DNA from 3 places in the Streptomyces sp. NPDC048664 genome. Region 2 is predicted to be linked to each of the others. Evidence: predicted binding sites of a transcription regulator. Region 2 holds the regulator's gene; each other region holds the start of a gene.
The links. Region 2 encodes HrcA, which represses chaperone genes, less so after heat shock. Its sites were predicted from a motif close to TTNGCACTCNGNNNNNCNGAGTGCNAA; they were not measured.

Region 1 (9,697 bases), on a different contig from region 2:
GCGGCGCTCACGGTCACCGGGCTCGCCGAGCTGACGGGGACCAGTGAGGCCACCGTCGTCCGCACGGCCCGCCTGCTCGGCTATCCCGGCTACCGCGACCTCAGGCTCGCGCTCGCGGGGCTCGCCGCCCAGCTGCAGTCGGGCCGCGGGCCCGCCGTGACCGCCGACATCACGGTGGACGATCCCCTCACCGAGGTCGTGGCCAAGCTCGCCCACGACGAGCGGCAGACCCTCGCCGACACGGCGGCCGGGCTGGACGTCGCGCAGCTCGACGCCGCCGTGACCGCGCTCGCCGCCGCGCGCCGCATCGACGTGTACGGCGTCGGGGCGTCCGGGCTCGTCGCGCAGGACCTGGTCCAGAAGCTGCTGCGGATAGGGCTGGTCGCCCACGCGCACAGCGACCCGCACCTCGCGGTCACGAGCGCCGTCCAACTGCGCGCGGGGGACGTGGCGGTCGCCGTCACGCACTCGGGCTCCACCGGCGACGCCATCGAACCGCTGCGGACCGCCTTCGAGCACGGCGCGACCACCGTCGCCGTCACCGGCCGCCCGGACGGCCCCGTGACGCAGTACGCCGACCACGTCCTCACCACGTCCACGGCCCGCGAGAGCGAGCTGCGACCGGCCGCGATGTCCTCCCGCACGGGTCAACTACTGGTGGTGGACTGCCTGTTCGTGGGTGTGGCGCAGCGCACCTACGAGCGGGCCGGGCCCGCGCTGTCCGCGTCCTACGAGGCCCTGGCCCACCGCCACCACCCCCGCGGACCGACGAAGAGGTGAGGCGCCTGCGCCCCTAGGCCAGCGGCGTCGGCCTCTCCCCCGTCAGCCCCGGTCCGCCCGATGGGAGCTGGTCCGGTAGCGGCCGCGGAACTCGGCCAGCAGCTCGTCGGTGGCCTCGGCCCCGGAGCTCACCGCGGCGTGGACGTCACGGAAGTAGTCCTCGTATCCGGCGGGGGTGTACAGGCACAGGGCGCGCACGGTGACCGCCCCCGCGTTGCGGAAGCCGTGCGGGGTGCCGCGGGTGGCGGCGAGCAGGTCCCCGGGGCCGGCGGCTGTCTCCCCGTCGCCGGTGTGCAGCGTCAACTGGCCCTGGAGGACGTAGAAGTACTCGTCGTGCCCCTCGTGCACATGCGGCCGGGCGCCGATGGTTCCGGGGGCGAGGCTGAACTCCTCGAAGGCGAAGCGCCCCCCGGTGTGCTCACCGGTGAGCCGGAAGAAGTGCGCGACACCGGCGACGTCCAGCAGCTCACCGTCTCCGGCACGGCGCAGCAGCGGACGGGCACGATTCTCGAACTGGTCATCATCCATGGGCCATTGTGATCCAGCGGCGTAAAAAGATGGCCAGGGAGCCGCCGACCTGCGAGTGTCCACCCGTGCGCATACTCCATGATGATCTCGGCCACCTCTCCTACGACGTGACCGGTGACGGCGACGGTCCGCCCGTCGTGCTCGTCCACGCCGGCGTCGCCGATCACCGCATGTGGGACGCGGTCGTGCCCGCTCTCGCCCGGCGGCACACCGTCGTCCGCTACGACCTGCGCGGTTTCGGCGCGTCGGCGACCCCGACCGGCCCGTTCCGCGAGACCGACGACCTGCGCCGCCTCCTGGACCACCTCGGGCACGAGCGCGTACGGCTGGTGGGCGCCTCCTGGGGCGGCCGGGTGGCGCTGGACTTCACGCTCACCCACCCGGACCGGGTGCACTGCCTCGCGATGCTCGCCGCGCCCTGGCCGCGCCACGACTGGTCGGCCGCCATGGTCGCGTACGACGAGGCCGAAACGGCGGCCCTGGACGCGGGCGACCTGGACGCGGCCGTGGACATCAACCTGGACATGTGGCTGCGCGGACCCGCTCGCGGTTGGGACGACGTCACCGACGGCCTGGTCGAGCGCCTCCGGGACCCGCTGCGGACCTCCCTGCTGAACCAGGCCGTCGTGGCCGAGCACTCCCAGGGTCCCGCGACCGGGGACCTCACCGCCGTCCGCGTCCCCGCGCTGGTGGGCGTCGGCGCGCTCGACGTCGCCGACTTCCAGGACATCGCCCGCCGTTACGCCGCGACGATCCCCGGGGCCGACCTGGTCGAGTTCCCCACCGCCGCCCACCTCATCGCGCTGGACGCGCCCGCCGAACTGACCGCGGCGCTGCTCCCGTTCCTCGCTCGCTGAGATCCGCTTGCGGGGCCCGCCTACGATGCGGGCATGTCCGACTCCCCGTATCTGCGAGAGATCACCGCCGCCACCTTCGAGGCCGCCGTCGCCCTGAGGGTCCGCCCCGACCAGGAGCACCTGGTGGCCCCGGTGGTGAAGTCCCTCGCCGAGGCGTACGTCCACCCGGGGGTCGCGTGGCCCCGGCTGATCTGTGACGGTGAGGAGGTCGTCGGGTTCCTCATGGCGTTCTTCGACATCGACTGGACCGGCGAGGGCACCGACTTCCGCTCCGGGCTGTGGCGTCTGAACATCGCGGCGGGCAAGCAGGGCCGGGGGTACGGGCGGTTCGCCGTGCGGTGCGTGGCCGACGAGATCCGCCGCCGGGGCGGCACCCGCCTCACCGTCACCTGGCACCCCGGCGCGGACGGCCCGGAGGGCTTCTATCTGGGGCTCGGGTTCCGCCCGACCGGAGAGGTCAGCGGAGATGAGACGGTGGGCGTGCTGGAGGTGGCGGGCGCGCAGGACGCGGCCTGAGCCGTGCGGCCGCCGGCCGCCCCGCCTCCGAGACGCGCCCCGGGCGCGTCTCGGAGGGCTCGGGTCAGTGCAGCTTCTTCAGGGCCGCCGCGTCGAACGGCTTCAGCTCGGTGAACCGGTCGGCGAGGACCTTCGCCGCCCACTCCGGGTCCTGGAGCAGCGCGCGGCCGACCGCGATCATGTCGAACTCGTCGGCCTCCAGGCGGTCCAGGAGGTCGTCGATGCCCTTGAGGGAGGCGCCCTCACCCTGGAACGACTTGGCGAAGTCGCCGTCCAGACCCACCGAGCCGACGGAGATGACCTGCTTGCCGGTCAGCTTCTTCGTCCAGCCCGCGAGGTTGAGCCCCGAGCCCTCGAACTCCGGCTCCCAGTAGCGCCGCGTGGAGGCGTGGAAGACGTCGACGCCCGCCGCGGCCAGCGGGGTCAGGATCGCCTCCAGCTCCTCGGGGGTCTCGGCGAGACGGGCCTTGTAGTCCTGCTGCTTCCACTGCGAGTAGCGGAAGATCACCGGGAACTCGGGGGACACGGCCGCGCGGACCGCGGCGACGATCTCCGCGGAGAACGCGGCCCGGGCCACGGGGTCGCCGCCGTAGGCGTCCTCGCGCCGGTTGGTGCCCGCCCAGAAGAACTGGTCCAGGAGGTAGCCGTGGGCGCCGTGCAGTTCGACGCCGTCGAAGCCGATGCGCTCGGCGGCCGCCGCGGCCTCGGCGAAGGCGGCGACGACATCGTCCACGTCCTGCTGCGTCATCGCCCTGCCGGTCGGCTCCGCGCCCGCGGTGACCAGACCGGACGGTCCGACGGCCGGGGCGGCGGCGAACGGCGGCTCGCCCTCCTTGCGGACCATGCCGATGTGCCACAGCTGCGGGACGATCGTGCCGCCGGCCGCGTGCACCGCCTCGGCGACCTCGGCCCAGCCCGCCAGCTGCTCCTCACCGTGGAACCGGGGCACACGGTCGCTCTGGCCCGCGGAGTCGTGGCCCACGTACGTGCCCTCGGTGACGATCAGGCCGACGCCGGCGGCGGCCCGGCGGGCGTAGTACTCCTTCACGTCCTCGCCGGGGACGCCGCCCGGGGAGAACATGCGGGTCATCGGGGCCATCGCGATCCGGTTCGGGACCGTGAGGCCGTTGAGGGCGATCGGCCGGGACAGGACGCGGGCCGCGCGGGAGGCGGTGTCCGAGGCGGTGACGGTCACGGGGGGACTCCTTGTCGGTGGCTTGCTCGGTGCGGGCTCAGCACGCGGCCAACCCATGGGTATGTGCACACGCATTGTTGCACTCCCTGAAACAACCGTCGGCGGCCCCCCGCCATTCCCGGGACCCGCCGGGAATTCCCCCGGACACGCCCGAGGGCGGCACCCCCCCTTGTCGGGGAGTGCCGCCCTCGGTACGCGGGACGGTTGATCGACCGGGGTCGATCAGAAGTCCATGTCACCGCCCGGCATGCCGCCACCGGCAGGCGCGGCGGCCTTCTCCGGCTTGTCGGCGATGACGGCCTCGGTGGTCAGGAACAGCGCGGCGATGGAGGCGGCGTTCTGCAGCGCGGAACGGGTCACCTTCGCCGGGTCGATGATGCCTTCCTTGACCAGGTCGACGTACTCGCCGGTCGCGGCGTTCAGGCCGTGGCCCGGGGTCAGGTTGCGCACCTTCTCCACCACGACACCGCCCTCGAGGCCGGCGTTGACGGCGATCTGCTTCAGCGGGGCCTCGAGCGCCAGCTTGACGGCGGCGGCACCGGTGGCCTCGTCGCCCTCCAGCTCCAGCTTCTCGAACACCTGGGAGGCCTGGAGCAGGGCCACGCCGCCACCGGCGACGATGCCCTCCTCGACGGCCGCCTTCGCGTTGCGAACGGCGTCCTCGATGCGGTGCTTGCGCTCCTTGAGCTCGACCTCGGTGGCGGCACCGGCCTTGATGACGGCCACGCCGCCGGCCAGCTTCGCCAGACGCTCCTGGAGCTTCTCGCGGTCGTAGTCCGAGTCGCTGTTCTCGATCTCGGCACGGATCTGGTTCACACGACCGGCGACCTGGTCGGTGGAGCCGGAGCCGTCGACGATGGTGGTCTCGTCCTTGGTGATGACGACCTTGCGGGCGCGGCCCAGGAGCTCCAGGCCCGCGTTCTCCAGCTTGAGGCCGACCTCCTCGGAGATGACCTCGCCGCCCGTGAGGATGGCGATGTCGCCGAGCATGGCCTTGCGGCGGTCACCGAAGCCCGGGGCCTTGACGGCGACGGACTTGAAGGTGCCACGGATCTTGTTGACGACCAGGGTCGACAGGGCCTCGCCCTCGACGTCCTCGGCGATGATCAGCAGCGGCTTGCCCGACTGCATGACCTTCTCCAGCAGCGGGAGCAGGTCCTTGACCGAGGAGATCTTCTGGTTGGCGATCAGGATGTACGGGTCGTCGAGGACGGCCTCCATACGCTCCATGTCGGTGGCGAAGTACGCCGAGATGTAGCCCTTGTCGAAGCGCATGCCCTCGGTGAGCTCGAGCTCGAGACCGAAGGTCTGCGACTCCTCGACGGTGATGACGCCTTCCTTGCCGACCTTGTCCATGGCCTCGGCGATCAGCTCGCCGATCTGGGTGTCGGCGGCGGAGATGGAGGCCGTGGAAGCGATCTGCTCCTTGGTCTCGACATCCTTCGCCTGCTCCAGCAGGGCGGCGGAGACGGCCTCGACGGCCTTCTCGATACCGCGCTTGAGGGCCATCGGGTTGGCACCGGCGGCCACGTTGCGCAGGCCCTCACGGACCAGCGCCTGGGCGAGAACGGTCGCGGTGGTCGTACCGTCGCCGGCGACGTCGTCCGTCTTCTTGGCGACTTCCTTGACCAGCTCGGCGCCGATCTTCTCGTACGGGTCCTCGAGCTCGATCTCCTTGGCGATGGAGACACCATCGTTGGTGATCGTGGGGGCGCCCCACTTCTTCTCGAGGACGACGTTGCGACCCTTGGGGCCGAGCGTCACCTTGACGGCGTCCGCGAGCTGGTTCATGCCGCGCTCGAGGCCGCGCCGCGCCTCCTCGTCGAACGCGATGATCTTGGCCATGTGAAGTGGTCCCTCCAGGACTGGGGGTGATTCCTTCGGACCGCGCCCGCGCCCGCGACGGACGGCCTCGGCCGGTGGTTCCCTGCCCCACCCGGTCCGCGGCCTCACCGACCCGGTCCTTCGTTGTCACTCTCACCTTCAGAGTGCTAACGCCAATGATTAGCACTCGCCCCTGCCGAGTGCAAGCGCCTCCCCGGGATCGGGAGGTGAACAAGGGGCGCGAACCGCGGGCGGACCTGCCCATACGCTCCGGCGCGCCGCTCCGCGACACCCGCGCTCCGGACAGACCGAGGGGCTCGTACCCCTGCGGGATACGAGCCCCTCGACACGTCGATCAGTTCAGTGGTCGGCGCGCAACTCAAACGGCCAGACGGACCATGTCCGCCTGCGGCCCCTTCTGACCCTGCGAGATCTCGAACTCGACCCGCTGGCCTTCCTCCAGGGTGCGGTAGCCGTCCATCTGGATCGCGCTGTAGTGGACGAAAACATCCGCACCACCGTCGACCGCGATGAAGCCGTACCCCTTCTCCGCGTTGAACCACTTGACGGTGCCCTGAGCCATGCCTAACTCCCCTATTACTGGCCCTTGCGCAGATCCGCACTTCGCGGATCCGGGTCAGACCTCACCCCCCAAACGGTTGGGGGCGTGCGCCGGAACGCGTCGACCGCGGCTGAATGTATCTGTCCAACTGCCGTCTGCAACAGGTCAATCGGACGAGAATTCCGGGCATGGCCGATCGGAAATGTGCGGAGAATTCATCCGCATTGCGGGCAAGTCGGACCGGGCGAAAGGGGTGAAGGGCGCAAATACACCGCGCAGTTTGGCTGCTTCTTGGCGGGTGCGGAGCGCGACGCCAGGGTGCCCCATAGGGAAAACCCCGACCGCGTACCCCAACTGTATCGCGCTCAACCACACAGAATTGCCTCCTCCACTTCTTCCGCGGAGGAGGCATTTCTGTGAACTCTCGGTTACATGCGTTACCGAGGGTAATATTCAGCCGCCTGCCACCGCCGGAATGATGGAGACGCCGGCCCCGTCCGGAGTGGCGGTCTCAAGACCCTGCTCGAAGCGGACGTCGTCGTCGTTGACGTACACGTTGACGAACCGGCGCAGCCTGCCCTGGTCGTCCAGGACGCGGGCGGCGATGCCGGTGTGGTTCTTCTCCAGGTCGGTGATGACCTCGGCGAGGGTCGCGCCCTCGGCGGCCACCTCCGACCGGCCGTCGGTGTAGGCGCGCAGGATGGTGGGGATGCGGACGGTGACGCTCATGGGGTGACCTCCGGTCGGGGTACGGCGGCGAGGGGGCGGTGCGCGGGCGGCGGCTCAGGCGAGCCCGGCCTCGCGGAAGGAGTCGAGGTTCGGGCGGATCGTGGCGGTCAGCCCCGTGCCCGCCACCGCGTCCAGGGTCTTCAGGCCGTCGCCGGTGTTGAGGACGACCGTCGACTTCGCGGGGTCGAGCACACCGTTCTCGACCAGCTTGCGGGTCACCCCCACCGTCACACCGCCGGCCGTCTCCGCGAAGATGCCCTCGGTGCGGGCGAGCAGCTTGATGGCGTCCACGATCTGCGCGTCGGTCACGTCCTCCACCGCGCCGCCGGTGCGGCGGGCGATGTCCAGCACGTACGGGCCGTCCGCCGGGTTCCCGATCGCCAGCGACTTGGCGATGGTGTCCGGCTTCTGCGGCCGGACCACGTCGTGCCCCGCCTTGTAGGCGACCGACACCGGCGAGCAGCCCTCGGCCTGCGCGCCGAAGATCCTGTACGGCCTGTCCTCGACCAGGCCGAGCGCGATCAGCTCCCGCAGCCCCTTGTCGATCTTCGTCAGCTGCGAGCCGGAGGCGATCGGCACCACGATCTGGTCCGGCAGCCGCCAGCCGAGCTGCTCGGCGATCTCGTACGCCAGGGTCTTGGAGCCCTCCGCGTAGTACGGGCGCAGGTTGACGTTGACGAAGCCCCAGCCCTCGCCCGCCGTGTCGCCGATCAGCTCGGAGCAGAAGCGGTTCACGTCGTCGTAGTTGCCCTCGATGCCGACGAGCTCACCGCCGTACACCGCGGCCATGACGACCTTGCCCTGCTCCAGGTCGTGCGGGATGAACACACAGGAGCGGAACCCGGCGCGGGCCGCCGCGGCGCCGACCGCGCCCGCGAGGTTGCCGGTGGAGGAGCAGGACAGGGTGGTGAAGCCGAAGGCGCGCGCCGCCTCCAGCGCCTGTGCGACCACGCGGTCCTTGAAGGAGTGCGTCGGGTTGCCGGAGTCGTCCTTCACCCACAGTCCGCCGGTCACCCCCAGCTCGCGGGCGAGGTTGTCGGCCTTGACGAGCGCGGTCCAGCCCGGGTTCAGGTTCGGCTTGCCGGCGACGTCGGCCGGGACGGGCAGCAGCGGGGCGTAGCGCCAGATGTTCGCGGGGCCCGCCTCGATCCGCTTGCGCAGTTCCTCGGGGTCGTAGCCGGAGAAGTCGTAGGCGATCTCCAGCGGCCCGAAGCACTCCTCGCAGGCGAAGACGGGTCCGAGCGGCACCCGGTGGCCGCACTCGCGGCAGGACAGGGCCGTGGCGGGGCCGAGGTCGACGGAGTCGGTGGTGGGGTGTGCGACGTTCGCTACAGTCTGCGCAGCCATGTGAGGCGAGGCCCTTTCTCCTCATCTTCCTCACGGCGCACCTCGCCGTGAGACGGATTTGGCACCTTCCCTAGCCGGGAGCCTCGCCGCGTGCGCTGAGCCGCGAAGACGAGAATCGGCTGGAGGGTTGCCGGGGCTTCATCGGGCCGTTCCCTCTGCCCCTCTGGATGAGCTCTGTTCGGTTGTGGACGCTTCCGGCCCAGGATGTGCGAGGGTCGTCGGCGTTGTTCAAGACTGTAACCGAAGGCCACGACGGGCGAGACAGCCGTCCGAAACGCGAGACACCATGAGACACCACGAGGAGCCGCCGACCGTGCTGGAAGAAGTCGAGCGCTGGCTGGCCACCCGATCCTGGTCCGTGGCCGATCGCCCGCTCGACCAGGTCCTCGCCGCCAAGGAGCGGACCGGGCAGTCGGTCTCCGTCGTGCTGCCCGCGCTGAACGAGGAGGCGACGGTCGGTGCCATCGCCGCCGCCGTGCGCCGCGACCTCGTGGAGCGGGTCCCGCTGGTCGACGAGATCGTCGTGGTCGACTCGGGCTCCACGGACCGTACCGCCGAGGTCGCCGCGGCGGCGGGCGCGCGCGTGGTGCACCGCGACGCGATCCTGCCCCGCGTCCCGGCGCTGCCCGGCAAGGGAGAGGTGCTGTGGCGGTCCCTGCTGGTCACCGGCGGCGACATCGTGTGCTTCGTCGACGCGGACCTGCGGGAGTTCTCCTGCGACTTCGTCACCGGGATCGTGGGCCCGCTGCTCACCGACCCGGAGGTGGATCTCGTGAAGGCGATGTACGACCGCCCGCTCGGCGACGTCGCGGGCCAGGGCGGGCGGGTCACCGAACTGGTGGCCCGGCCGCTGCTCAACCTGCACTGGCCCCGGCTGGCCGGCTTCGTGCAGCCGCTCGGCGGCGAGTACGCGGCCCGCCGCTCCCTGCTGGAGCGGCTCCCCTTCCCGGTCGGCTACGGCGTCGAGCTCGGCATCCTGGTCGACGCGCTGCACCTGGTGGGCCTGGACGCCCTCGCCCAGGTCGACGTCGGCGTGCGCAGGCACCGCCACCAGGACAGCCAGGCTCTGGGCCGGATGGCCGCCGCGATCTACCGCACCGCGCAGCTGAGGCTGGCCCGCGGGCATCTGGTGCGGCCCGCCCTCACCCAGTTCGAGCGCGGCGAGGACGGGTTCGAGCCGCGGACGTACACGGTGGACACGGAGGAGCGGCCACCGATGGCGCAGATCAGGGAGTACGTGGAGCGGCGCGGCGCCGGGGCGGCCTGAACCGCCCCGCCCACCGCGGTCCCTGTCCGTATCCCGCACCACATACGGCTGAGCCGCGCGTTTGAGCGTTTTCGGCGCGGGCTAGGTTTCGT
Region 2 (9,697 bases):
GACGGGGTGGCGCAGCCACAGCACCCCGCCCTTGGCGGCGCGCAGTCCTGAGTAGCGCGCGGCCTCGACCGGGAACGGCACGATCCGGTCGGCGAGTCCGTCCAGGTCGATCCGGGTCGTGGGGACGCCCTCGCTGTCCGGGGTCTCGTCCTTCTCGGGCGCCTCGAAGGGGCGGCCGTGCCGCTGCGGGCCGAAGGGCGAGGGGGTGGTGGCGGCGAGGGTGATCAGATACGGCCGCGCGCCGCCCACGAACGCCAGGTCGAAGACGTGCTCGTCGTAGACGGGGTCGAAGGAGCGGGCCGAGAGGAACGCCAGATGCCTGCCGTCCAGGGTGAACGCGGGCGAGTAGTCGCGGAAGCGCAGCGGGGTCGCCTCCGTCACCGACAGATCGGTGGTGTTGGCCAGCTTGAGCTGGCACAGCGGGCGCGGGCCGGGATGCGACCAGGCCAGCCACGCCGAGTCCGGCGAGAAGACCAGCCCGCCCGCCTCGCCGTCCTCGCTGCGGTCGACCTCGCGCACCTCGCCGCTCTCCCGCTCGACCAGCAGCACCCGCCCGTCGTGCGCGGCGACCGCGATCCGCCCGCCGTCGGGCGCCACCGCCAGGCCGAGCACCCGTCCGAGCTGACCCACGGCCAGCCGCCGGGGGATGGAGCCGGGCAGCAGGCCGGTGGCGGGAGCGAGTTCGAGCGCGTCCTCGCCCTCGGCGTCCGTCACCCACACCACCCACTCCTCCCCCTCGGCGCGGAAGGTGCGCGGCAGCCGGCCGCGTACGCCCTGCTCCGCGGCGAGCGCGCGGGTGGGGCCCGAGCGATGGGTGACCCAGTGGACGGCGCCGCGCACCGACACGGCGCTGCCGCGGCCGGTGTGGTCGGGCGAGGCGGCCCCGAACCAGCGGGAGGCCTGGACGGGGTACGGCTGCAGGTCGGCGCGCAGCCCGCCGAGCCGGATGCCCAGCCGCCGGGGCCCGGCTTCCGCCAGGTCGTCCAGGACCCACAGCTCACCGGCGCGGCTGTACACGACCCGGGTGCCGTCGGTGGCGGCGTGCCGGGCGTAGAAGCCCTCGTCGAGGGGGGTGTGGCGGCGCAGGTCCGAGCCGTCGGCGAGCGAGGAGTACAGCGCGCCGACGCCCTCGTGGTCCGAGAGGAACGCGATCCGGTCCCCCACCCACCCCGGATACTCGATGTTGCCGTCCAGGTCGTCGTGCAGTCGGACGAACTCCCCGTCGCCGTCCCGGTCGATCCACAGCTTGCCCGCCGTGCCGCCGCGGTAGCGCTTCCACCAGGCGGCCTCCCGGCCCATGGGGGCGGACAGCAGCACCGTGGCCGGGCCGTGGGCGACCTCGCCGACGGGCCCGTAGGGCAGGGTGGCGGCCGGTCCGCCGTCCAGCGGCACGGCGCGCGCCCAGGTGCGGCGCAGGGAGGCCTGACCGGTGGTGCTCAGGGCGAGCACCTCCCCCTCGGGGGTCCAGCCGCGCACCTGGGTCCGCCGGCTCCCCCAGTGCGTCAGGCGCCTGGCGGGGCCGCCGTCGATCGGGGCGACATGCACCTCGGGGGCGCCGTCGCGGGTGGAGGTCCAGGCGACGGTGGTCCCGTCCGGGGAGATGCGCGGGTGGTCGACGGGGACGTTGTCGGCGCTGATCCGCCAGGCACGGCCGCCGTCCAGCGGGGCGACCCACACATCGTCCTCGGCGGTGAAGGCGACCAACTCGCCACGCGGGTGCGGGAACCTCAGGTAGGTGGGCGCGGGCGACGGCGATACGGGCTGAGTCACCGGATCACCCTAAGCAGCGATTCCCGCCGCTGACAGGGGTTTTGCCACATAGCCACCCCCGCCGCACCGGTCACTTGCCCTGGATCGGCCAGCAGGTGGGGTCGCCCTGGCACCAGATCGTCCTGGTGACGGTGACCGTGACGGTGGGGTTCGGCCGCCCCGGATCGGTGGGGTGGTTCGACGCGGGCGGCACCGGGCTCCGGGAGCCGCAGTCGCCGAGGCCGCTGAGGCGGAAGACCTGTCTGCCGCCCACGGTCGCCCTGAGGTCCCCGCGCACGCACTTGCCGTCGACGGCCCGGGTGACCCGGCCCTTGACGGTGATGGCCCTGCCGTCGTCGGTCCGCCCCTGGCAGTCGACGGTGACGATGGTGCTCACGGCGGGCGCGGGCGTCCGGCCCGCGGAGGCGTTCCGGTCGCCGTAGTCACCGGTGCAGCTGAGCCAACGCACCGTCACATGCTGGTGCTGGAGCTGCCGGGTGGCGGTCTGGTCGGTCGTGTACGCCACCGCCGCGGAACTCAGGTCACCCGGCTGGCACGCGACGACTCCGGCGACGGCGGCCACCACGAGCCCGGCCACCGCCGCGAACCGCGGGCCACCCGGCCGCCGAATCCGCCTCAATACCCCCATGGAGGGCATGGTGCCACCGCCGCACCCCCGACGGTAGGGCGCATACGGCCATCCGGGCGCTCCCGTGCACCCTGGGGCGTACGCGCGGCACGCGCCGACCGCGCGGGGCAACGGGCCCTGTCCGCGCGGGTGCAGACGTCAGGGGGTGAGCAGAAGCCACTCCTGCAGCTCCACCACGTTGCCCTCGGGGTCCTTGAGGTGGGCCACCCGCATGCGGTCGGTCAGGGGAGCCGGTCCGTGCAGCAGCGTCGCGCCCCGGGACGCTATCTCCCGGCAGTACGCGTCCAGGTCGTCCACGCGCAGCACCACCAGCGAGCGGTGGCCGGTGGCGGCCTCGCCGAGTTCTCCGAGGATCCCGGCCATCATGGCCCGGTCCTGGAGCGCGATGCCCGCCGAGCCCATGGCCGCGCTGAACTTCTCGTAGGGGCCCGTCTCGGCCCCCGACTGGGGCTTGAGGCCGAGGACGTCGGCGTAGAAGCGGTAGCACCGCGCGAAGTCCGAGACCAGCAGCCGTATCTGAGCGAGTTCCACGGCGTCCCCTCGTGAATCAGGACCAGCGGCCCGTGCGGCCGAGCAGCAGCGCTGCCGCCGCCGTGCCGGCGGTCGATGTACGCAAGACCGTACGCCCCAGCCGGAACGCGTTCGCACCCGCCTCCTCGAACGCGGCCAACTCCTCGGGGGACACGCCCCCTTCGGGGCCGACGATCAGCACGATCTCGCCCCGGGTGGGGAGTTCGACGGTCGCGAGCGGCTCGTCGCCGCTCTCGTGCAGCACCGCGGCGAAGTCGGCCTCCGCCACGAGCGCCGCGACCTGCTTCGTCGTCGCCGCGTCCGCGACGTCCGGGAAGCGCACCCGGCGGGACTGCTTCCCCGCCTCGCGTGCGGTGGCCCGCCACTTGCCGAGCGCCTTCAGCCCCCGCTCGCCCTTCCACTGCGTGATGCACCGCGAGGCCGCCCACGGGACGACCGCGTCGACGCCCACCTCGGTCATGGTCTCCACGGCGAGCTCGCCCCGGTCGCCCTTGGGCAGCGCCTGGACCACGGTGATGCGCACCGGGGCGGCCGGTTCCTCGTGGACGGACTCCAGGTCCGTGACCACGAGCCGGTCCTTGCCCTCGGCGGCCTTCACCACGCCCTCGGCCCAACGCCCCTGACCATCGGTCAGCACCACGTCCTCGCCGGGACGCAGCCGCTTCACGGAGACCGCGTGCCGCCCCTCGGGACCGTCGAGCACGAACTCCGGCCCGATCACGTCGAGTCGGTCCACGATGAACACCGGAGCCGTCATCGCCCGGCACCTCCCCCGGACAACGCTGTCACCGCCGCCTCCAGTTCCGCCACCAGCACGCGCACCAAACGGCCTGCGGGCAGCTCACGGGCCAGGCGGTGCCCCTGGCCGGCGAACAACGACATGCCCTGTGCGTCACCCGCCTGCGCTGCGGCCTTGCGCAGCGGCGAGGTGAGGTGGTTGATCTCGGGATACGCGGCGGGCGCGTAGGGGCCGTGCTCGCGCACGAACCGGTTGACCAGAGCGCGTGCCGGGCGGCCGGAGAAGGCGCGGGTCAGGCCGGTGCGGACGAAGAGCGGGTCGGTCAGGGCCCGCTTGTGCACGGCGGCGGCGCCGGACTCGGGCGTCGCGAGGAAGGCGGTGCCGAGCTGCGCGGCGCTCGCGCCCGCCGCGAGGACGGCGGCGATCTGGGCGCCGCGCATGAGGCCGCCCGCCGCCACGACGGGGATCTCCACGGTCTCCCGCAGCTGGGCGAGGAGGGTCAGCAGGCCGATGCCGAAGCCGTCGTTCTCCTGGACGTCCCGGTGGGTGCCCTGGTGGCCGCCCGCCTCGACGCCCTGCGCGATCACGGCGTCGGCGCCGGCCTGCTGCACGGCGAGCGCCTCCTCGGCGGTGGTCGCCGTGACGAGGGTGACGGTGCCCACGCGCCGCAGGGACTCAAGGGCCTCGGGAGCCGGGACCCCGAAGTGGAAGGAGACCGCGGGGACGGGATCGTCGAGCAGGACGGCCAACTTGGCGTCGAAGCCGTCGTCGCGCCCGCTGTCCCGGTCGCCCAACTCGGTCTGGTACCAGGCCGCCTCCCCGGCGAGCTGGTGCGCGAAGACCTCGACGGCGGCGGGGTCGGCCGTCTCGGGCTGCGGCATGAACACGTTCACGCCGAAGGGGCGGCCGGTGAGTCCGCGCAGCTGCTTGATCTCCTGGTACATGCCGTCGGCGGTCTTGTAGCCGGCGGCCAGGAATCCGAGGCCGCCCGCCTCGGACACGGCGGCGGCCAGTGGCGGCACGGAGATGCCGCCTGCCATGGGGGCCTGCACGAGGGGATGTCCGAGCAGACCGGTAAGCGCGGTGGACATGACCGCATCGTGTCACGTCCACCGGACAAGTCCGAATCCGGCGGACCCCCGGCTTCGGACACCGGCCGGCGCCAGTGCCGGGTCGGGGGTCACCCCCCGGCCCGGCGTCCGCGCTCAGCGTCCGTTGAACGCGTCCTTCAGACGCGAGAAGAGCCCCTGCTGTCCGGGCTGGAACTGCCCCTGGGGCCGTTCCTCGCCGCGCAGGACCGCCAGTTCCCGCAGCAGGCGCTCCTGCTCCGGGTCCAGCTTGCCCGGGGTCTGCACCTCCACGTGCACGATCAGGTCGCCCCGGCCGCCGCCCCGCAGATGCGTGACACCCCGGCCGTGCAGCGGGATCGACTGCCCGGACTGCGTGCCGGGCCGGATGTCGACCTCCTCCAGGCCGTCCAGCGTCTCCAGCGGGACCTTCGTGCCGAGGGCCGCCGCCGTCATCGGGATGGTGACCGTGCAGTGCAGGTCGTCGCCCCGGCGCTGGAACATCGGGTGCGGCAGCTCGTGGATCTCCACGTACAGGTCTCCGGCGGGGCCGCCGCCGGGACCGACCTCGCCCTCACCCGCGAGCTGGATCCGCGTGCCGTTGTCGACACCCGCCGGGATCTTGACCGTGAGCGTGCGGCGGGACCGCACCCGGCCGTCCCCCGCGCACTCCGGGCACGGGTTCGGGACGATCGTGCCGAACCCCTGGCACTGCGGGCACGGCCGCGACGTCATGACCTGGCCCAGGAAGGACCGCGTGACCTGCGATACCTCACCGCGGCCGCGGCACATGTCACAGGTCTGCGCGGAGGTGCCGGGCGCGGCGCCCTCACCGTTGCAGGTGTTGCAGACGATGGCCGTGTCGACCTGGATGTCCTTCGTCGTGCCGAAGGCCGCCTCGTCGAGCTCGATCTCCAGCCGGATCATGGCGTCCTGGCCCCGGCGGGTGCGCGAGCGCGGTCCGCGCTGCGACGCCGTGCCGAAGAACGCGTCCATGATGTCGGAGAAGTTTCCGAAGCCGCCCGCGCCGAAGCCGCCCGCACCGCCGCCCGCCTGGGACAGCGGGTCGCCGCCGAGGTCGTAGACCTGCTTCTTCTGCGGGTCCGAGAGAACCTCGTACGCGGCGTTGATCTCCTTGAACCGCTCCTGCGTCTTCGGATCGGGGTTGACGTCCGGGTGCAGCTCGCGCGCGAGCCGACGGAACGCCTTCTTGATCTCTTCCTGCGACGCGTCGCGGCGCACGCCGAGTACGGCGTAGTAGTCCGTGGCCACTTACGACTCCGCCAGGATCTGTCCGACGTACCGTGCCACCGCTCGTACCGCTCCCATCGTTCCCGGGTAATCCATGCGGGTCGGTCCGACCACGCCCAGTTTCGCTACTGCTTCGCCGCCCGAACCGTAGCCCACCGAGACCACGGACGTGGAGTTGAGTCCCTCGTGCGCGTTCTCATGACCGATACGCACCCGCATGGCCGGATCCTTCGCCTCCCCCAGCAACTTCAGGAGTACCACCTGCTCCTCGAGGGCCTCCAGGACGGGGCGGATGGTGAGAGGGAAGTCATGTCCGAAGCGGGTGAGATTGGCGGTGCCGCCGATCACCAGCCGCTCCTCGGTCTCCTCCACGAGCGTCTCCAGGAGGGTGGAGATCACCGCGGCGACGGCGCCGCGGTCCTCCGGCTCCTCGAACGCCTCGGGAAGGTCCTGCACCAGCTGCGGGACATCCGCGAAGCGGCGGCCCGCGACACGGCTGTTGAGCCGTGCGCGCAGATCCGCGAGCGACGCCTCCCCGAACGGTGCCGGGCAGTCGATCATGCGCTGCTCGACCCGTCCGGTGTCCGTGATCAGCACCAGCATCAGCCGCGCGGGCGCCATGGACAGCAGCTCCACGTGCCGCACCGTCGACCGCGTCAGCGAGGGGTACTGCACGACGGCGACCTGCCGGGTGAGCTGCGCGAGCAGCCGCACCGAGCGGGCCACGACGTCGTCGAGGTCGAACGCGCCCTCCAGGAAGCTCTGGATCGCGCGGCGCTCGGGCGCGGTCATCGGCTTGACGGCCGCGAGCTTGTCCACGAAGAGCCGGTAGCCCTTGTCCGTGGGGATGCGTCCGGCGCTGGTGTGGGGCTGGGCGATGTAGCCCTCGTCCTCCAGCACGGCCATGTCGTTGCGGACGGTGGCCGGGGAGACGCCGAGGTTGTGGCGCTCGGTGAGCGCCTTGGAGCCCACCGGCTCCTCGGTGCCCACATAGTCCTGGACGATGGCGCGCAGCACTTCGAGCCTGCGTTCACTGAGCATCGCGCGCACCTCCAGCTGTGTGTCACCTTCGCGTTCTCCCTGGCACTCAGCTCATCCGAGTGCCAGCAATCCCGGAGCCAGTGTACGGCGGCCGGGTACGCCCCCGGCAAGGGCGGGCGACCGTGCCGTACCGACGAGTACGGGCCGGGGGGAAGGCGGGCCGATAGCGTCGGGGGATGACGGAGACGACGCGGTGGCGGGAGCGGTGCTGGGCGGAGGCCGGCTGGGAGGCGCTCGGCCCCCGGGCGGGGCGCAGGCGGCTGCCGGTCTGGGACTGCACGGTGGGACTGGTCGCGGGCGAGCACGCGGCGCTCCTCGTGGACGCGGGGTCGAGCCTCGATGAGGGCGCGCGGTTGCGAGCCGAGGCGCGCCCGCTGCTCGCATCGCTCGGCGGGGCGCGCGATGTGACGCATCTCGCGCTCACGCACCCGCACTTCGACCATGTCCTCGGGGCTGCCGCGTTCCCGGGCGCGGAGGTGTTCGGCGCGGCGGGCGTCGAGACGGTGCTCTCCCACGGGCGCGCCGAACTGGGCGCGGACGCGGTGCGGTACGGCCTGGACCCCGCCGCCGCGGCCGCCGCCGTGGACGCGCCGACCCCGCCCACGCGTCCGGTCCCGGACGCGTGGACGCTCGATCTGGGCGGGGTGCGCGTGGTGCTGGCGAACGTCGGCCCCGGCCACACGGCCCACGATCTGGCCGTGCTGGTCCCCGGGGACCGCGCGGTGGTGTTCTGCGGGGACCTGGTGGAGGAGTCCGGCGAACCCCAGGCGGGTCCGGACGCGGTGCCCTCGCGGTGGCCGGCCGCGCTGGACCGGCTGCTGGGACTGGGCGGCCCGGACGCGCTGTACGTGCCCGGTCACGGCGCGGTGGTGGACGCGGCGTTCGTACGGGCTCAGCGCGACGAACTGGCCGCGCGTTTCGGCGTGTCGTAGGACCGGGCGGGCACCTTCTCCTATCGTCATCCGAATGCGCGCCTACTCGTCGGACCTGACTCCTCCGTGGAAGAAGCCCCAGCGGCCCGCGCCGGAGATCGCGGCGGAGCCCGGCCTGGTGGTGGAGGAGCCGGGTACCGGCTTCTGCGGCGCGGTGATCCGCTGCGAGGCGGGCACGGTGACGCTGGAGGACCGCTTCGGCAAGCACCGCGTGTTCCCGCTCCAGCCGCGGGGCTTCCTGCTGGAGGGCAGGGTGGTGACCCTCGTCCGGCCCTCGTCGGGCCCGGCCCGCCCCACGCGGACGGCGTCCGGCTCGGTGGCCGTCCCCGGCGCCCGGGCGCGGGTGGCGCGCGCGGGCCGCATCTACGTGGAAGGGCGCCACGACGCGGAACTGGTCGAGCGCGTGTGGGGCGACGACCTGCGCATCGAGGGCGTGGTGGTGGAGTACCTGGAGGGTGTGGACGACCTGCCCGCCATCGTGGACTCCTTCTCCCCCGGCCCCGACGCCCGGCTGGGCGTCCTGGTGGACCACCTGGTCCCCGGCACCAAGGAGTGGCGGATCGCCCGGTCGGTGACCAGCGACCACGCCCTGGTCGTCGGCCATCCGTACATCGACGTCTGGGAGGCGGTGAAGCCGTCGTCCCTCGGCATCCGCGCGTGGCCGCGCGTCCCGCGCGGGCAGGACTGGAAGACGGGGGTCTGCCGGGCCCTGGGCTGGCCGGAGAACACCGGCGCCGCCTGGCAGGCGATCCTGTCCCGGGTCCACTCCTACAAGGACCTGGAGCCGGCCCTGCTGGGCAGGGTGGAGGAGCTGATCGACTTCGTCACGGGCGGCGCGGCGGGGTGACGGGGCCGGCCGGCGGCGTTCAGTCCACCAGGTCCCGCACCACCGCGTCCGCGAGCAGCCGCCCCCGCAGCGTCAGCACCGCGCGCCCCCGCTCGTACGGGCCCCGCTCCAGCAACCCGTCGGCCAGGGCCTGTCCGGCGGACGCGAGGCCCCGCTCCTTCAGCAGGGAGAGCGGGGCGCCGTCGCTCAGGCGCAGTTCGAGCAGGACGCGCTCCACCCGGCGGTCCTCCGGCGAGAGCAGTTCGCGGCCCGCGCCCGGGGATCGGCCCTGGGCCAGGGCCGCCGCGTACGCGCCCGGGTGCTTCACGTTCCACCAGCGCACCCCGCCCACATGGCTGTGGGCGCCGGGACCCGCGCCCCACCAGTCGGCGCCGCGCCAGTACAGCTCGTTGTGCAGGCAGCGGGCCGCCCGGGAGGTGGCCCAGTTGGACACCTCGTACCAGTCGTAGCCCGCCGCGCCCAGCACCTCGTCGGCGATCAGATAGCGGTCCGCGTGGACGTCGTCGTCCGTCATCGGCACCTCGCCCCGGCGGATGCGGCGGGCGAGCTGCGTGCCCTCCTCCACGATCAGGGCGTACGCCGAGACGTGGTCCGGCTCCGCGCCGAGCGCCGCGTCCAGGGAGGCGCGCCAGTCGTCGTCCGACTCACCGGGCGTGCCGTAGATCAGGTCCAGGTTCACATGGTCGAAGCCCGCCGCCCGCGCCTCGGCCACGCAGGCCTCGGGACGGCCCGGGGTGTGCGTGCGGTCCAGGATTCTCAGGACGTGCGGGCGCGCGCTCTGCATGCCGAAGGAGATCCGGTTGAAGCCGCCCTCCCGGAGCGTGGCCAGATACCGGGCGTCCACCGACTCCGGGTTCGCCTCCGTGGTCACCTCCGCGTCCGCCGCGAGCC
Region 3 (9,697 bases), on a different contig from region 2:
GTCGGTCCGGCGGGCGGACCCGGCCGGTCCGGGTCACTATCGTTGGCCCATGACAACGGCTCTGATTACGGGATCGACCGCGGGCATCGGCGCCGCGTTCGCACGGCGGCTGGCCGCCGACGGCCATGACCTCGTCCTGGTGGCACGCGACTCCCAGCGACTGCGGGAGCAGGCCACGGAGTTGCACGACCGGCACGGCGTCGAGGTCGAGGTGCTGAGCGCGGACCTGGCCGGCGACGAGGGCATCGAGGCGGTGGTGGCGCGGCTGTCCGACCGCAGGAAGCCGGTGGACCTGCTGGTCAACAACGCGGGCTTCGGCAACAAGGGCCGTTATCTCGACGTGCCGATGGCGGACGAGCTGCGCATGCTCAAGGTGCACTGCGAGGCGGTGCTCCGGCTGACCAGCGCGGCGGCGGAGGCGATGCGCACGCGCGGGCGGGGCGGGGTGGTCAACGTGGCCTCGGTCGCGGCGTTCGTGCCCCGCGGCACGTACGGGGCGTCCAAGGCGTGGGTCGTGCAGTTCACGCAGGGGGCGGCACGGGACCTGGCCGGTTCCGGTGTCCGGCTGATGGCGCTGTGCCCGGGCTTCGTCCGTACGGAGTTCCACGAGCGGGCCGGGATGGGCACGGACAACATCCCGAACTGGATGTGGCTCGACGCCGACAAGCTGGTCGCGGCGGCCCTCGCGGACCTGTCGCGGGGCAGGACGCTGTCGATCCCGGATCCCCGTTACAAGGCGCTGATGGGCGTGGTGAAGGTGACGCCTCGTGCGTTGCTCGGCGGGATCACCTCGCGTACGGGGCGCAAGTACGGTCCGCGGTAGACGCCCGGACCCGGATCCTGCACCTTCGTGTCTCCTGACGTGCACGGACCTGTCATCGGTAGGTCATCTTCGAGCGTGGGGATTAAACCGAAGGCGATGGCGCGCGGATGGTTGTAGAATCCTAGGCAGAAGGCGCGACCTGACGAGGTTGGCATCATCCGGATGCCTGAGGGTCCGCCGCCCCAGGGGGACACGATGCTGTACGCGGACCAGACCCGAGAGCTGATGAGCGAGCGCATGCGGGAGGCGGAGCGAGAACGCCTCGTGCGCGCGATGCGCCTCCAGCGCCGCGCCGAGCGCGTCACCCAGCGCGCACGCCGCGCGCTGAACGTCCTCGCCGCATGATCACCTCACCCCAGCGGGCCGTCACCGATTGATCCGGTGACGGCCCGCCGGCGTTGGTGGGTGCGCGGTGCGGCGGCTTCGCCGCCGGGCGGTGACGCCGAAGGCGGCACACGGGGTGCCGGGCCTTCGGACGTACGGAGTGCCTGGGTCAGTGGGAGTGACCGTGGCCGTGACCGGCCGCCGGCTCTTCCTCTTCCTTCTTCTCCACGACCAGGGTCTCGGTCGTGAGCAGCAGGGAGGCGATGGAGGCGGCGTTCTCCAGGGCGGAGCGGGTGACCTTGACCGGGTCGATGACGCCGGCCTTGACCAGGTCGCCGTACTCGCCGGTGGCCGCGTTGTAGCCCTGGCCCTTGTCGAGCTCGGCCACCTTGGAGGCGATGACGTAGCCCTCGAGGCCGGCGTTCTCGGCGATCCAGCGCAGCGGCTCGACGACGGCGCGGCGGACGATGGCGACACCGGTGGCCTCGTCGCCCTGCTTGTCCAGGCCGCTCTCCAGCACCTTGGAGGCGTGGACCAGCGCGGAGCCACCACCGGAGACGATGCCCTCCTCGACCGCGGCGCGGGTCGCGGAGATGGCGTCCTCCAGACGGTGCTTCTTCTCCTTGAGCTCGACCTCGGTGGCGGCGCCGACCTTGATCACGCAGACACCGCCGGCCAGCTTGGCCAGGCGCTCCTGGAGCTTCTCGCGGTCCCAGTCGGAGTCGGTGTTCTCGATCTCCGCCTTGATCTGGGCGATGCGGCCGACGACGTCCTCGGACTTGCCGCCGCCGTCCACGACGGTCGTGTCGTCCTTGGTGACGGTCACGCGGCGGGCGGAGCCCAGCACGTCCAGACCGACCTGGTCGAGCTTGAGGCCGACCTCCTCGGAGATGACGGTGGCGCCGGTGAGGACGGCCATGTCCTGGAGCATCGCCTTGCGGCGGTCACCGAAGCCGGGGGCCTTCACCGCGACGGCGTTGAAGGTGCCGCGGATCTTGTTCACCACGAGGGTGGAGAGGGCCTCGCCCTCCAGGTCCTCGGCGATGATCAGCAGCGGCTTGGAGGAGCCGGCCTGGATGACCTTCTCCAGCAGCGGCAGCAGGTCCGCGATGGCGGTGATCTTGCCCTGGTTGATGAGGATGTACGGGTCGTCGAGGACGGCCTCCATACGCTCCTGGTCCGTCACGAAGTACGGGGACAGGTAGCCCTTGTCGAAGGCCATGCCCTCGGTGAAGTCCAGCTCCAGACCGAAGGTGTTGGACTCCTCGACGGTGATGACACCGTCCTTGCCGACCTTGTCCATCGCCTCGGCGATCAGCTCGCCGACCTGCTGGTCCTGAGCGGACAGCGCGGCCACGGCGGCGATGTCGGACTTCTCCTCGATCGGGCGGGCCGTGGCGAGCAGGTCCTCGGAGACGGCCTTGACGGCGGCGTCGATGCCCTTCTTCAGGGCGGCGGGGGACGCGCCGGCGGCGACGTTCCTCAGGCCCTCGCGCACCAGCGCCTGGGCGAGCACGGTGGCGGTGGTCGTACCGTCACCCGCGATGTCGTTGGTCTTGGTCGCCACCTCCTTCACCAGCTGGGCGCCGAGGTTCTCGTACGGGTCCTCGATCTCCACCTCACGGGCGATGGTGACACCGTCGTTGGTGATCGTGGGCGCGCCGAACTTCTTGTCGATGACGACGTTGCGGCCCTTGGGGCCGATCGTCACCTTGACCGTGTCGGCCAGCTTGTTGACGCCGCGCTCGAGGGCGCGACGGGCGTCCTCGTCGAACTTCAGGATCTTCGCCATGGAGCGTTCCAGTCCTCTCGTCGCGATCCCCGGCCGCCTCTCCCGGGCGGCCGCCATCGCGTGGAAAAACGAACCGCGCCCCCGACACCCGGCTTTTCAACGGTCGCGGGGGCCGGGGGCGCAGTTCTCAAGCAGTCTGCTTGGGGTGAATTACTTCTCGATGATCGCGAGCACGTCGCGAGCCGAGAGAACGAGGTACTCCTCGTTGTTGTACTTCACCTCGGTGCCGCCGTACTTGCTGTAAAGCACCACGTCGCCGACCTTGACGTCGAGCTCGACGCGCTTGCCGTCCTCGACACGGCCCGGGCCCACCGCGAGGACGACGCCCTCCTGGGGCTTCTCCTTCGCGGTGTCCGGGATGACCAGGCCAGAGGCCGTGGTCTGCTCGGCGTCCAGCGGCTGGACCACGATGCGGTCCTCGAGCGGCTTGATGGCAACCTTGGAGCTGGTGGTCGTCACGATCCGACCTCCCCCTTCGGAGATCTCACGGGGTTAACTGTCTGAGGTGGCGACCAGGTGGATCCGTCGTCGCGGGTGCCGGACCTGCCCGTCGCGTGTTGGCACTCTCCAGTGGGGAGTGCCAGGGCCGAGACTATGACCGCGATTAGCACTCGGTCAAGCGGAGTGCCAGTCGACCGTGGCGCGGCGCGCGAACGGGGACGCCGGCGACGGCACCGGCGGTCCTACGATCGGCCGGGCGAGCGGCGCTACAGATAGTCCTCCAGGCGCGCCACCGTGAGGCCAGAGGCCTGGGCACGGCGCAGCACGCGGGCCGTCTCCGCGGGAAGTTCGGCGAGCGGGTGGCCCGGCTCGTGCGGGCGCACGATGTCGCCGGGTCCGAGGGGCGCACGCGGGGGACCGTGATCCGGTGTCCCCCCTACGAGGGACCCCGGGCCCGCGCCCGGCACCGGCGGGGGGAACGGGCGCGGGCGCCAGAGGATCAGGGCCGTGACGCCGCAGTCCGCCGCCGCCCGCAGGGTCGTCCTGTCGTAGGCGCCGTAGGGCGGGCGCAGCAGCCGGGGAGATGACCCCGGCGGCCGCCGCGGCCGGTCCCGCCGGCCGCAGATCGCGGCCCGCTGTTCGCCGTACGGCCGACCGCGCAGGGCCCGATGGCCCAGGGGACGGCTCTCGACGACCGCGCCGGCCGTGCGCAGCCGCGCGAGCCGCGCGTCGTCCGGTCCGGCGGCCGCCTCGCCGAGGAAGACGCTGACGGGCAGCCGCAGTTCGCGGACCATGTCGAGGAACCGGGGGTTGCGCTCGGCGCCCTCGTCGTAGGTCAGGAAGACGACCCTGTCCCGGGTGGGGACCCGGTCCAGCACCTTCGGCGGTCCGGCTCGCTTCGGGGACGACCAGTCGGCGGGTGGCCGGGGCGGCCTCGGGGCGGGGGCCAGCGGGGCGTCGAGTCCCCAGCGGCGGTAGGGGCGGTCCGGCCGCTCGTGCCGCGGTCCGACCTTCTGCGCCGCCTTCCTGCCCAGCCGTTCGATGGGGTCCACGGACGGGGCGCAGCCGGACAGCGGTCCGGCCGCGAGCGCGGCCGCGAGGAGCGCGGCGAACGGCACCCGCGCCCTCACAGGTAGTCCTCCAGGCGCGCCACCGCGTATCCCGCGCCCGTGACCTTCTCCAGGAAGCGGCGCATCACGCCGGGCATCGTGCCCCGCGCCTGGGGCGTGCCCGGGAGGTGGGTCAGGACGATGTCGCCGGGGTGCAGGCGCCCGTCCCACTGGCGGAACTCCCAGCGGTCGGCGAACACCTCCGCGTTCCACAGCGGCACGTACCTGACTCCGCAGGACTTCGCGGCGCGCAGGGTGTCGGTGTCGTAGCTGCCGCCCACCGGTCTCAGGACCGTCGGGCGGCGGCCGAACTCCCGCGCCATCACGTCCTGCATGCCGCAGACCTCCTCCCGCTGCACGTCGTAGGGCAGCCCGGGCAGATAGCGGTCGTGCAGGGTGGCGTTGCCCAGTGCGGCGCCGAGGTCGCGCGCCCTGCGGAAGTACCCGTAGCCGTCTCCGTCGTCGTCGTTGAGGTAGTCGTGGACGAACGCCGTGTACGGGATCTTCAGGTCGTCCATCATCCGGACGAAGTCCGGGTCCTTCTCGGCGCCGTCGTCGACCGTGAGGAAGACGACCTTGTCGGCGGTGGGGACCGTGGTGAAGACCGGGGGCAGGTCGGTGCCGCCCTGGATCCCGAGGCCCTTCCTGGAGACGATCCGCGGCTTCCTGGCCGGGGGCGCGGGGGCCGCCAGGGGCACCTCGGCCACGCCCCAGGTCCTGATGGCCGCGGCCCGGCGGGCGTACAGGGCGCGCGGGTGGGTGGCGAAGTAGTCGCGGACCGGCGCCTTGGGCTGCTGAGGGCCGTGGGCGCCGGGCCGGGCGTGCGGGTCGTGCGCCTGCGGGTCGGAGCAGGCGGTGGCGGACGCGGCGACGGCGAGCAGGACGAGGGTCGCGCACCGGACGCGGGCCGCGCGCCGTGCGCGCCCCGCGCGCTGGGCAGGGCAGGTCGCGCACTCTTCGTCATCTTGTCGTACGAGCCCCATGGCGCGGGATCCTTCCAGCCGCCACCCGCTCGCGGGCGCCGACACCGCGCCCGGGCGCACGTCATCCACCGACTGGCCGACAATGTCCGGGTGAACGACCTCTCCTTCGCCGCACTGCTCACATCCGAGGGCCAGGCCCTGCTCGACGAGGTGCGCGGCACCGCTCCGGCACAGGAACTGGCCGTCGCGACCCGGCTGCGCCGTGAGCACCCCGTGGAACTGGTCTCGGCGGCCCTCGGGCAGGCGCGGCTGCGGGAACGGGCCGCGGCCAAGTTCGGCGCCCAGGACGCGGAGCGCATGTACTTCACCCCGAACGGCGTGGAGCAGTCCACCAGGACGGCGGTCGCCGCGTACCGCGCGGAGCGGATGCGCGCGCTGGGCGTGACCTCGGTCGCCGATCTGTGCTGCGGCATCGGCGGCGACGCGATCGCGCTGGCGCGGGCCGGGATCCGCGTCCTGGCCGTGGACCGCGACCCGCTGACGGCGGCGGTGGCGCGGGCGAACGCCGACGCGCTGGGCCTCGCCGGGCTGATCGAGGTGCGGGAGGCGGATGTCGCCGAGGTGGACGTGTCGTCCTACGACGCCGTCTTCGTGGACCCCGCGCGGCGGGGTGGACGCGGCCGCATCTTCGACCCGGAGGCGTACTCGCCGCCCCTGTCCTGGGCCGTGGCCACCGCGTCGAAGGCCGCCCACGCCGCGCTGAAGGTCGCGCCGGGCATTCCGCACGAGGCGGTGCCGGCCGGGGCGGAGGCCGAGTGGATCTCGGACGGCGGCGATGTGAAGGAGGCGGTGCTGTGGTTCGGGACCGAGCCAGGGCTCGTCCGGGCCACGCTGCTGCCCGGGCCGCGCGCGCTGCGGGGGCGCGGGCTGCCCGATCCGGCGGTGCGGGCGCTGGGGCGGTACCTGTACGAGCCCGACGGCGCGGTGATCCGGGCGCATCTGGTGGCCGAGGTGGCCGAGGAGGTGGGCGGGGGGCTGATCGACGAGACGATCGCGTATGTGACGGCGGACGAGTACCGGGACACTCCGTACGCCAGCGCGTACGAGATCACCGACTGGCTGCCGTTCAACGTGAAGCGGTTGAAGGCGCTGCTTCGGGAGCGGGAGGTGGGGGTGCTGACCGTGAAGAAGCGGGGGTCGGCGGTGGAGCCCGAGGAACTGCGGCGCAAGGTGTTGCCGAAGGGGTGGGGGGCGGGGGTGGTGACGGTGTTCCTCACGCGGATGGCGGGGGCGCCGGTGATGTTGCTGGGGGGGCCTGTGTGAGGTGCGCTCCGCGGGGTCGGGGGGCTTCACCTGCGGGTGCGTCGTGGTGGTTCGCGCAGTTCCCCGCGCCCCTGGTCGGGCGGGCCTACGTCGGTCCCTGCGGGTGCGTCGTGGTGATTTGCGCAGTTCCCCGCGCCCCTGACCGTGCGGGCCTACGTCGGTTGCTGGGGGTGCGGGTCGGGGTTCTGGGGTGGGGGCTGGTCGCGGGTGGTGGCTGCGCGGGAGCGGAGGAGGTGGCGTTCCTGTTCGTTCCTGGTCAGGGTTGCCGCGCGGGTGAACTCCCGGTGGGCCTCCTCCGTGCGGCCCAGGCGCGCGAGCAGGTCGCCTCGTACGCTCGGCAGCAGGTGGTAGTCCCGCAGGGCGGGTTCCGCGGCCAGGCGGTCCACGATCTCCAGGGCCGCGCCCGGGCCCTTCGCCATCGAGACGGCCACCGCACGGTTCAGTTCGACGACCGGGGACGGTGCGCGGGCCGCCAGCAGGTCGTAGAGGGTGGCGATGCGCGGCCAGTCCGTCTCCTCGTAGGTGTGCGCGTGGGCGTGGCAGGCGGCGATCGCGGCCTGGAGGACATAGGGGCCCGGGGGACCGGTGGCGACCGAGTCCGCGCGGGCGAGGGCGTCCACGCCCCGGGCGATCAGCAGGCGGTTCCAGCGACGCCGGTCCTGGTCCTCCAGCAGGACCGGGCGGCCGTCCGCGGTGGTGCGCGCGGCGGTGCGCGAGGCCTGGAACTCCAGGAGGGCGGCCAGCGCGTGGACCTCCGGCTCCCCGGGCATCAGGGCACACAACTGGCGGGCCAGCCGCAGCGCGTCCTCGCACAGGCCCGGGCGCAGCCAGTCGTCCCCCGCCGTGGCGGCATACCCCTCGTTGAAGATCAGGTAGACCACGTCGAGGACCGAGCCGAGCCGAGCTTCCCGGTCGGGCCCGTACGGCACCTCGAAGGCGACCTTCCTCTCCGCCAGGGTGCGCTTGGCGCGGACGATCCGCTGGGCCACCGTCGGCTCCGGCACCAGGAAGGCGCGGGCGATCTCGGCCGTCGTGAGGCCGCCGAGCAGACGCAGGGTCAGGGCGGTGCGCGCCTTCGCGGACAGCACCGGGTGGCAGGTGGTGAAGACGAGGCGGAGCAGGTCGTCGTCGATGTCGTCCGGGTCGGCGGGCTCCGGCGGGGGTGCCGCGGGCTCCAGGTCGCGGCCGATCTCCGCCAGCTTGCGCGCGTAGCGCTCCCGGCGGCGGACCAGATCGACGGCGCGATGCCGGGCGGTCGCCATCAGCCAGGCACCGGGGTTGTCCGGCACCCCGTCCCGGGGCCACCGCTCCAGCGCCGCGACCAGTGCGTCCTGCGCGAGCTCCTCGGCGACGCCGACGTCCCGTACGACGCGGGCGGCGCCGGCGATGACGCGGGGGGACTCCAGGCGGAAGACGGTCTCGATGGCCAGCGCGGTGGCGGCGTCGGCCGCCGGGGCGGCAGGGGTGGGCTGCGGTTCCACAAACCCCCATGCAACACCCCCCGGCCGCCGTACGCCAAGGAACACCGGGGAACGCCGGAGGGCGGTCAGCCCTCGGCGATCTCCCGCACCTCGCAGGTCACGGTCCAGAAGTCCTCGTGCACCTTCAGGAACCGCTTCGTCCACTCGACGGCCTCGGCCATGTCCTTGCACTGCATGAGCGCGTAGCCGCCGACGACCTCCTTGGACTCGGTGAAGGGCCCGTCGGTGACGGACAGCTCGCCGCTCTCCCAGCGCACCCGGGTGCCCTGGGCGGTGGGGGTGAGTCCGGCGGTGTCGAGCATGACGCCCGCCTTGGTGATCTCCTCGATCAGCTCGCCCATCCGCTGCATCAGCTCCGGGCTCGGCCCCTCGGCGGGGGCGCTGTTCTCGTCGATCCGCACGAGGGACAGGTAGCGCGGCATGGTGACTCCTTCGACGGGTGCGGGGCCTCTCCCCGCCTCTCACCTGTGCGTCGAACGGCGGGGAGCCGGATCGACACACCTGCCGGAATTCCTCGAGGATTTTTTCCGGGGGCGACCTCGGTCCGTCTTCAGGCCGTCCTCAGTCCGTCGCGACCGACTCGAAGCGCCAGCGGTGCACCGGCCGGGTCACCAGGTCGCCGCCGGGCTCCGGGAGTTCGGGCAGGTCGTCGGCGAGGTCGGCGCCCTCCCACCAGGTGATCACGAGGACCCGGTCCTGGGGCGCCCGCAAGGTCTCACGGCGTCCGGGCGCGGGTGTCAGTCCCTGGGCGGCGGCCCAGGCCAGCAGGTCCCCGCCCCGTCCGGGGACCGCCCGCGCCTCCCACATCAGGGCGACCGTCACGAGTACAGGTTCTCCTTGCTGACCTCGTGGACGTGATCGTGGTCGTGGGTGTGCGCCTCGCCCGGCACATGCGTGTCCGTCACCGGCAGCGAGGAGTCGGCCGACAGGTCCCAGGCCGACGCGGAGCGCCCCCGGGAGACCATCTCCGCGCCCAGCGAGGCGACCATCGCGCCGTTGTCGGTGCACAGCTTGGGCCGGGGCACCCGCAGCCGGATCCCGGCCGCCTCGCAGCGCTCCTGCGCCAGCGCGCGCAGCCGGGAGTTGGCCGCCACGCCGCCGCCGATCATCAGATGGTCGACGCCCTGGTCCTTGCAGGCCCGTACGGCCTTGCGGGTCAGGACGTCCACCACCGCCTCCTGGAAGGAGGCCGCCACGTCGCGCACCGGCACGTCCTCCCCCGCCGCCCGCTTGGCCTCGATCCAGCGGGCCACGGCCGTCTTCAGGCCGGAGAAGGAGAAGTCGTACGCCGGGTCGCGCGGTCCGGACAGACCGCGCGGGAACGCGATGGCCGCGGGGTCGCCCTCGCGCGCGTAGCGGTCGATGACCGGTCCGCCGGGGAAGCCGAGGTTCAGCACGCGTGCGATCTTGTCGAAGGCCTCGCCCGCCGCGTCGTCGATGGTCGCGCCCATCGGCCGTACGTCCGAGGTGATGTCGGTGGA

Region 1: the regulator HrcA is predicted to act here: its motif matches at 5,881-5,907, upstream of groL (chaperonin GroEL).
Region 3: the regulator HrcA is predicted to act here: its motif matches at 3,544-3,570, upstream of groES (co-chaperone GroES).

What each region holds. Positions count from the first base shown of each region.
Region 1 is NZ_JBEZHK010000016.1:19,364-29,060, reverse strand. It holds gene AB0C59_RS18830 (MurR/RpiR family transcriptional regulator) at 1-780, shown strand, start outside; gene AB0C59_RS18825 (cupin domain-containing protein) at 823-1,308, opposite strand; gene AB0C59_RS18820 (alpha/beta fold hydrolase) at 1,374-2,165, shown strand; gene AB0C59_RS18815 (GNAT family N-acetyltransferase) at 2,199-2,681, shown strand; gene AB0C59_RS18810 (NADH:flavin oxidoreductase) at 2,746-3,876, opposite strand; gene groL (chaperonin GroEL) at 4,099-5,721, opposite strand; gene AB0C59_RS18800 (cold-shock protein) at 6,080-6,283, opposite strand; gene AB0C59_RS18795 (MoaD/ThiS family protein) at 6,716-6,991, opposite strand; gene thrC (threonine synthase) at 7,046-8,338, opposite strand; SAM riboswitch class I at 8,357-8,512, opposite strand; gene AB0C59_RS18785 (glucosyl-3-phosphoglycerate synthase) at 8,652-9,605, shown strand.
Region 2 is NZ_JBEZHK010000005.1:261,032-270,728, forward strand. It holds gene AB0C59_RS08215 (S41 family peptidase) at 1-1,770, opposite strand, end outside; gene AB0C59_RS08220 (hypothetical protein) at 1,841-2,398, opposite strand; gene AB0C59_RS08225 (VOC family protein) at 2,537-2,929, opposite strand; gene AB0C59_RS08230 (16S rRNA (uracil(1498)-N(3))-methyltransferase) at 2,946-3,686, opposite strand; gene AB0C59_RS08235 (nitronate monooxygenase) at 3,683-4,759, opposite strand; gene dnaJ (molecular chaperone DnaJ) at 4,874-6,007, opposite strand; gene hrcA (heat-inducible transcriptional repressor HrcA) at 6,008-7,027, opposite strand; gene AB0C59_RS08250 (MBL fold metallo-hydrolase) at 7,204-7,959, shown strand; gene AB0C59_RS08255 (DUF3097 domain-containing protein) at 7,994-8,806, shown strand; gene hemW (radical SAM family heme chaperone HemW) at 8,826-9,697, opposite strand, start outside.
Region 3 is NZ_JBEZHK010000001.1:155,483-165,179, forward strand. It holds gene AB0C59_RS00655 (SDR family oxidoreductase) at 50-823, shown strand; gene AB0C59_RS00660 (hypothetical protein) at 986-1,168, shown strand; gene groL (chaperonin GroEL) at 1,317-2,939, opposite strand; gene groES (co-chaperone GroES) at 3,090-3,398, opposite strand; gene AB0C59_RS00675 (polysaccharide deacetylase family protein) at 3,647-4,510, opposite strand; gene AB0C59_RS00680 (polysaccharide deacetylase family protein) at 4,507-5,472, opposite strand; gene AB0C59_RS00685 (methyltransferase domain-containing protein) at 5,563-6,735, shown strand; gene AB0C59_RS00690 (sigma-70 family RNA polymerase sigma factor) at 6,888-8,216, opposite strand; gene AB0C59_RS00695 (YciI family protein) at 8,282-8,638, opposite strand; gene AB0C59_RS00700 (hypothetical protein) at 8,778-9,038, opposite strand; gene tsaD (tRNA (adenosine(37)-N6)-threonylcarbamoyltransferase complex transferase subunit TsaD) at 9,035-9,697, opposite strand, start outside.